2 regions of the Nocardioides proteolyticus genome follow, and region 2 is predicted to be linked to the other one. Evidence: predicted binding sites of a transcription regulator. Region 2 holds the regulator's gene; the other holds the start of a gene.

Region 1 (3,394 bases), on a different contig from region 2:
CTCGACGCTCGCGGTGACCACGCTCGGCGCGCTCTCCCTGATGGTCGACAGCAGCGGCTACCGTTACTGGCCCGCCGACGGCCACATCGACGGGGGCGACGGGGCGCAGATCGTCGAGGTGGAGGCGGGCGAGGAGTTCCTGCTGTGGAAGTACCCCTCGGACGACACGCCTGAGTGCACCATCCGGGAGGCTCCGTCGGGCGAGGTCGTCGCGCTGGAGACCGTCGATGGCCGGTGGGAGCGCGGGGCCGGCGCGGTGCCCTACGTCGCCTTCGCACGTGGCACGAGCGACTCGGATCGCGTACAGGTCTCCTGCGATCGGACTGCGCATTCGCCGCTCTATCTCGACCATCCGCAGGGGCCCCGGCTCGTGGACGGGCTGGGCCCGTGGTGGCCGCTGCCGATCGTCGGCGCAGCGGCGGGCATCGGGCTTGTCGTGTGGGGCATCGTTGTTGCCCGTGGCGGGCAGCGCCGAATCTCCTGACGTCGGCCTACGTCCGGCGGTGGAACCGGACGTCACCGTTGGCCAGTCGCTGGTAGGTGAAGCGATGGTCGTGGATGCGGTGGTGATGGAAGCTGCAGAGGCAGACGCCGTTGTCGAGTGACGTCGGGCCGCCGCGTGACCACGGGACCAGGTGGTGGGCCTCGCACCAGTCGGCGGGGATGGTGCAGCCCTCGGCGCGGCAGCGCTGGTCGCGGAGCTTGATCGCCTTGCGGATCCCGGCCGAGAACAGCCGGCGGGCGCGGCCGACGTCGAGGATCTCACCCTTGCCGCCGAGGACGACCGGGATGATCCGGGCGGTGCAGGCCAGGCGTCGAGCCTGCTCGGCGGAGAGGGTGGCGCCGGCAGCGGGGTCGGCACCGAGGTCGGCGTCGACCAGGCCGGCCGTGCCGAGCCGGGCGAGCAGCTGGTCGTAGGACAGGGTGACCATCACCGTGGTTGCGTCGCCGCCGTGGGCCGGGAGGCGGGCCGGGTCGAGGTGCTCGAGCAGCGCGCTGAAGGCGTGGGCGAGCTTGCGGTGGGGCGGGATCCGGTCGGCCTCGCCAAGCCCGCCGAGGTTCCCCGGCTTCCCCGGCTCGTCGGGCTCGTCGGGCCGGTGACGTGGGGAGGTGAACGCGTCGAGATAGGTCCGCCAGCGGGCCGTGTCTGCGTCAGGAAGCAACCCGGAGAACGCGGTGGTCCCGTCGCCCCGCGGCCGGAACCGCAGCGAGGCCTTCTCTCGCGCCGCCTGCTCCTCGCGCTGCAGCCGCTTGGCCTCCTCGGCCTCGGCGACCTCGGGGGCGGCCACGTCGAGGATGTGGCGGCCGATCCGTCGCAGCGCGGAGGGGCGGAAGTCCCTCGCGTAGCCGACGAGGAGCGTCTCGGCGGAGGTGAGGACCTCGGGGCCGAGGTCGCTCGGCAGGTCGTCGAGAGCGCGGGTGATCACGCGGGCCTGTTCGGCGGAGACGCCGCCGGCGGCCATGCCGTCCCGGACCCGGGTCCAACGCCGGTCGACGGCTCGGGCGAGCTGGACGTCGGCACGCACCGTCGACGGCTCGCTCCGGGTCACGTGGGCGAACCACGTCGCCACGTCACGGGCGCTGTGGTGGTCGGCGACGTCGTCGCAGGCGGCCAGCAGCCGCAGCTTGCGTTCCGCGAGCCGGCGCTCGGCGCGCTCGAGCTCGATCACCGCACGTTCCTTGTCGGCGACCGTCATGGAGGCGGGCTCGACCTCGCCGACCTCGTCGAGGGCGGTGTGAATCGCCGTGGCGCACGCCACCAGCGGGTGGGAGGTCTGGGCGGTGATCGACATCGGTGGCTCCGAGCAGGACACGGACAGTTCACGTGTCGTCCCGCCGGAGGCGCCGTCCCGGCGCTATTACTCACCGATCCACGAGACTCGGCCGTCCGCCTCCGGCCCTGTGCTCATGGCCCCACCAGCGGATCGACTTGAGGTCAATCGTACATGCGTTCGAACCTCCGAGCAAGGTCTGATCGGGCCACATCCCGCCGCAGATCCAGCACCCGCCGGTCAGCTCCGGCCCCGCCGGTCAGCTCCGGCCCCGCCGGTCAGCTCCGGCCCCGCCACTCCTCGGCCAGCAGCGCGTACGTGTAGCCGTCGACCCAGCCCAGCTCGGCGTGCCAGGAGTCGCCGACGCCGTGCTGCTCGCGACGCATGCCGACCTTCTCCAGCAGCCGCACCGACGCGAGGTTGTCGGCGTAGCAGCCGGCGGTGACCCGTCGTACGCCCAGGGTGTCGAAGGCGTGCGTCAGCATCGCGGTGACGGCCTCGACCGCGTAGCCGCGGCCGCCGTACGCCGGGTCGAAGGTGTAGCCGATCTCGGCCTCGGTGCGCTCGGGCATCCCAGGCTGGCCCATCCCGTCCCGGCGGTGCAGGGAGACGACCCCGATCACCAGCCCGTCGAGGGTCGCCGCCAGGCTGTGGTCGTCGGCGTCCTGCGCGGCGCGGTGCCAGGCGGCCCGGAAGGTCTCGGGGGTGACCTCGGTGTGCAGCAGCCAGCGGTTGACCTCGGGCAGGTTGCGGTACTCCAGCATCCGGTCGAGGTCCTCGTCGCGGACCGGCCGCAGCACCAGGCGCTCGGTTCGCAGCGTGACGGTGCTGGAGTCCACGGCGGGGAGGCTAGTGGACCGCCCGCGGTGAGCGCGCCGCATTTCTCGGCGGGGCCCGACGACGCGCGGGGCGCTGTGCCCGCGGGCTGCTCGGGCTCAGGTGTGCTCTTCCCGGTGCCGGGTAACGCAGGAGTTTGACCAGGGTTGGGAGAGCGGCATGGGCATGCGCATCGCCATCACCGGCGCCAGCGGCAACATCGGCTCCGCGCTGCTGCGACGGCTCAGCGCCGACGGCGAGCACGAGCTCGTCGGCATCGCCCGCCGTACGCCGACCACCAGCCCGGGCAGCACCGACCAGTCGGCGATCGAGTGGGTCGGCGCCGACCTGACCAAGGACGGCTGCGTGCCCGCGCTCGAGCACGCCTTCGCCGGGGCGGACGCGGTCGTCCACCTCGCCTGGGGGTTCCAGCCCTCGCACGACCTCACCTACCTCGAGGAGCTCGGCGTCGGCGGCACCCGCCGCGTCCTCGAGGCCGTCACCGCCGCCGGCGTGCCGCACCTGGTGCACATGTCGTCGGTCGGCGCCTACTCGCCGAAGCGCGACGACGCGCCCGTCGACGAGAGCTGGCCCACCGAGGGCGTGCCGTCGTCGCGCTACAGCGTCCACAAGGCCACCGCCGAGCGGCTCCTCGACCGCCACGAGCAGGCCGGCCACAGCACCGTGATCACCCGGCTGCGGCCGGGCATCGTCGGCCAGCGGTCGGCCGGCAGCGCGCTGCTGCGCTACGGCCTGCCGGCGATCGTGCCCGCGGCCGTGCTCGACCACATCCCGGTGCTGCCGCT
Region 2 (3,394 bases):
CACGGAGAAGGCGATCGAGCAGGCCGCCGAGGAGAACGGCGAAAAGGTCGACGTCGACCTCGACGAGGACGGGGGCTACTCCGTGGAGGGCGAGGACGGTTCCTTCTCCAGCGGAGCGAAGATCCCCGACGACTTCCCCGACGACGTGCCGGTCGTCGGCGAGGTCACCTACGGCATCGCCAACGAGTCGGACGGCACCAAGTCCTGGCAGCTGGCCGCCACGGAGGACGGGTCCGCGCAGGACGTCTACGCCGAGGCCAAGAGCGCGCTCGAGGACGCCGGCTTCGAGGTCGGCGAGGGTCAGGAGTACGGCGAGCTGGCGACCCTCAGCAACGGCGAGTACGAGGTCGTGCTGTCGGTCGGCGACAATGGCGACGGCAGCGCCGGGATCTCCTACGCGGTGACCGAGAGCGCCTGACCGCCGATCGCCCGCACCCTCCGGCGGGTTGGTCACCGCACCCAGACACCCATCGGACACAATGACCGCCGTGGGAGCAGGGAAGCGGGCGGGCGACAGGCCGAAGCGGCGGTTCCGAGCCGACCTGCTCCTGCTCGCGGTCGGCATCACCTTCGCGATCGTCGCTTGGGGATACCTGGTCTTCGCCGCGATCGACTTCGGCGCGACGGCCCGGCACGAAGGCGACAAGGCCGCCTGGGGCTTCCTCGCCGTGGCGGCCCTGGGAGCCATGCTCTGCCTCTTCCTCGCGTTCATGCTGGCCGTGCGGTTCGCGCGGGCGATCGGGCTGGCCGCGGCGCCGGAGCCGAAGCCGAAGCGCGATCCCTCCACGCCGAAGGGCGGCAAGCGCGCCGCTCGCTAGTCGAGCCTCGCCGACGGGGAGGCGCTCGCTCCGGCCTCGAACAGCGCGAGGGGCGAGGCCGGGGTCGGTGGCCTCGCCCCTCGCCTTCCCCTGTGGGCCCGGGGTCGGTGGGCCCGTTCGCGTCCGCCGGGGTCGAGGCGGCGGACGGGTCGGTGGCGGCTGCGACGGCAGCCGGGTGCTACTCCGCTGCCGGCACCCGCAGCTCCTGGCCGGCGTAGACCAGGCTCGAGTCCAGCGTGTTGAGCCGCTGGATGCGCTCCATCATGTCGCGCACGTCGCCGGCACCGGTGGCCGCGGCCGCCTCGCTGGCGATGTCCCACAGCGTGTCGCCGGGGGCGACGGTGACCACCTCGACCTGGGCCGCCGCTCCCCGCTCGTCGGTGGCCACGGAGCCTCCGGCGAGCGCCACGACGAGGGCGGCGAGGAGCGCCAGCGCGATCACCAGGACGGCCAGCCGGCCCCGGCGGGTCAGGCGGACCTGACCGGACGGGCGGGCGGCACGAGAGGGGCGGGAAGGGTCGGAAGGGTGGGCGGGGCGGGCGGAGACGTGCGGGGCGAGGGTGATCGTGCTCATGGTGACCTCCGGGGGAAGGAGCGGGTGGGTCGCGGAGCGATGTCTACGCAGTCGGTCCGACACAAGCCGGTCGATCATGCGTTCGATCGAACATGTGTACGAGGCTAGATCATGTGTTCGAACAAGTCCAGCCCCTCGTCGAACGTGCGTTCGAAGGGACGAGGGCGACACGCCGTTCGAACAGACGTTTGAAACCGGCCCGCGTCTTCGGTTAGCGTCGGCACATCGACACACCGGAACTGGAGGGCACTCAGATGGCCGACAAGAAGGCGGGCCGCGGCGTGGCCGAGCTGCCCGACGGGCCCCCCGACGCCACCGGTCTCACCCCCCGGCAGCAGCGGGTGCTGGCCCACATCAAGGACAGCATCGAGAAGCGGGGCTACCCGCCGAGCATGCGCGAGATCGGCCAGGCGGTCGGCCTCACGAGCACCTCCAGCGTCGCCCACCAGCTCCGGGTCCTCGAGGAGAAGGGCTACCTCAAGCGCGACCCCAACCGGCCGCGCGCACTCGAGGTGTTCCTCCCCGAGGTGATGGCGGCGCGCAAGGCGATCGGCAACGTCGCCGACCCCGAGCAGACCGGGTTCGACGAGACGGGCATCGGTGACGCCGCTCCCGTGCCCGCGAACGTGCCCGTGGTCGGCCGGATCGCCGCCGGTGGCCCCATCCTCGCCGAGGAGCGCGTGGAGGACGTCTTCCCGCTCCCCCGCCAGCTCGTCGGCGACGGCCAGCTCTTCCTGCTCGAGGTCAGCGGCGAGTCGATGATCGACGCCGCGATCTGCGACGGCGACTACGTCGTCATCCGCCAGCAGCCCACCGCCGAGAACGGCGAGATCGTCGCGGCGATGATCGACGGCGAGGCGACGGTCAAGACCTTCCAGCGCAAGGACGGACGGGTGTGGCTGCTGCCGCACAACCCGGCCTTCGAGCCGATCGACGGCACCCACGCCACCATCCTCGGCAAGGTCACCGCCGTCCTCCGCCGCGTCTAGCCGCTCGGCCCGGCACCGGGAACGACACGTCGGCTCGGGCGATAAATGCCTCGTTCGCGGGCCGACAACGTAAAGTCGCCGGGTCACTCGTCGCCGACCCGCGAAGGCCGCACCCCATGACCTCCAGCAGCCGGTCCCCCCTCTCGGGGCTGCTCCTGTCCCTCGTCGCCAGCCTGCTCGTCATGCCGCTGCTGGGCGGCGCCGCGCAGGCTGATGAGACCGGTCCCGCCGACCCCACCGCGCCCGGCGCCACCGCCGGCCCGGGCGACCCCGCGGAGGTCGCAGAGAAGACGCTGGAGAAGGTCGAGGGCCTCATCGACGGCAGCACGCCGCCGCCGGTGGACCACAACCCCGACGACGGTCACGAGACGCACAAGGACCTCACCCTCGAGCTGCGCGACCTCGCGGCCGTGAAGGACGACCTCCCCCGCCACCGGCAGGCCGACGCCGAGCGGATCCTGGCCCGCCCGGACGGCTCCGACGGCGGGTGCGACGGCATCGCCTGCTGGAGCCGCCAGGCGTCGGACGCCCGCAAGTGCGGCACCCGGGTCTGCGTGCACTGGGTGCGCGAGTCCTACGACCGGGCCTCGGACGCCTACGCCGCCAAGGTGCTGCGCGTCACCAACAGCGTCGCCGAGCGCTACAAGCGGGCCGGCTACCGCGCGCCGAAGAACGACCGCGGCCGCGGGGGCAGCTGGAAGCTGGACATCTACCTCGCCGACATCGGCAGCATGGGCTACTACGGCTACTGCACCAGCGACCGCGGCGTCTCCCGCCACGCGCCGTACGCCGCCTACTGCGTGCTCGACAACGACTACTCCGCAGCCGAGTACGGCACCAGCGCCAGCTCCTCGGACCTGCTGAAGGTCACCGCCGCCCACGAGCTCTTCCACGCCGTCCAGTTCGCCTACGACGCCTACGAGGACAGCTGGTTCATGGAGGCCACGGCGACCTGGGCGGAGGACGAGATCTACGACTCGGTCGACGACAACCGCTACTACCTGCGCTACGGC

What was found. The regulator LexA, encoded in region 2, represses DNA repair genes until DNA is damaged. The targets are predictions, from matches to a motif close to TCGAACANNTGTTCGA.
Region 1: the regulator LexA is predicted to act here: its motif matches at 1,941-1,956, upstream of ACPOLA_RS10115 (HNH endonuclease signature motif containing protein).

The regions. Positions count from the first base shown of each region.
Region 1 is NZ_JBNBPO030000014.1:18,829-22,222, reverse strand. Features, by position in the region: gene ACPOLA_RS10120 (hypothetical protein) at 1-484, shown strand, start outside; gene ACPOLA_RS10115 (HNH endonuclease signature motif containing protein) at 492-1,793, opposite strand; gene ACPOLA_RS10110 (GNAT family N-acetyltransferase) at 2,051-2,611, opposite strand; gene ACPOLA_RS10105 (NAD-dependent epimerase/dehydratase family protein) at 2,769-3,394, shown strand, end outside.
Region 2 is NZ_JBNBPO030000036.1:14,671-18,064, reverse strand. Features, by position in the region: gene ACPOLA_RS17560 (hypothetical protein) at 1-418, shown strand, start outside; gene ACPOLA_RS17555 (hypothetical protein) at 489-818, shown strand; gene ACPOLA_RS17550 (LysM peptidoglycan-binding domain-containing protein) at 997-1,392, opposite strand; gene lexA (transcriptional repressor LexA) at 1,647-2,381, shown strand; gene ACPOLA_RS17540 (MXAN_6640 family putative metalloprotease) at 2,498-3,394, shown strand, end outside.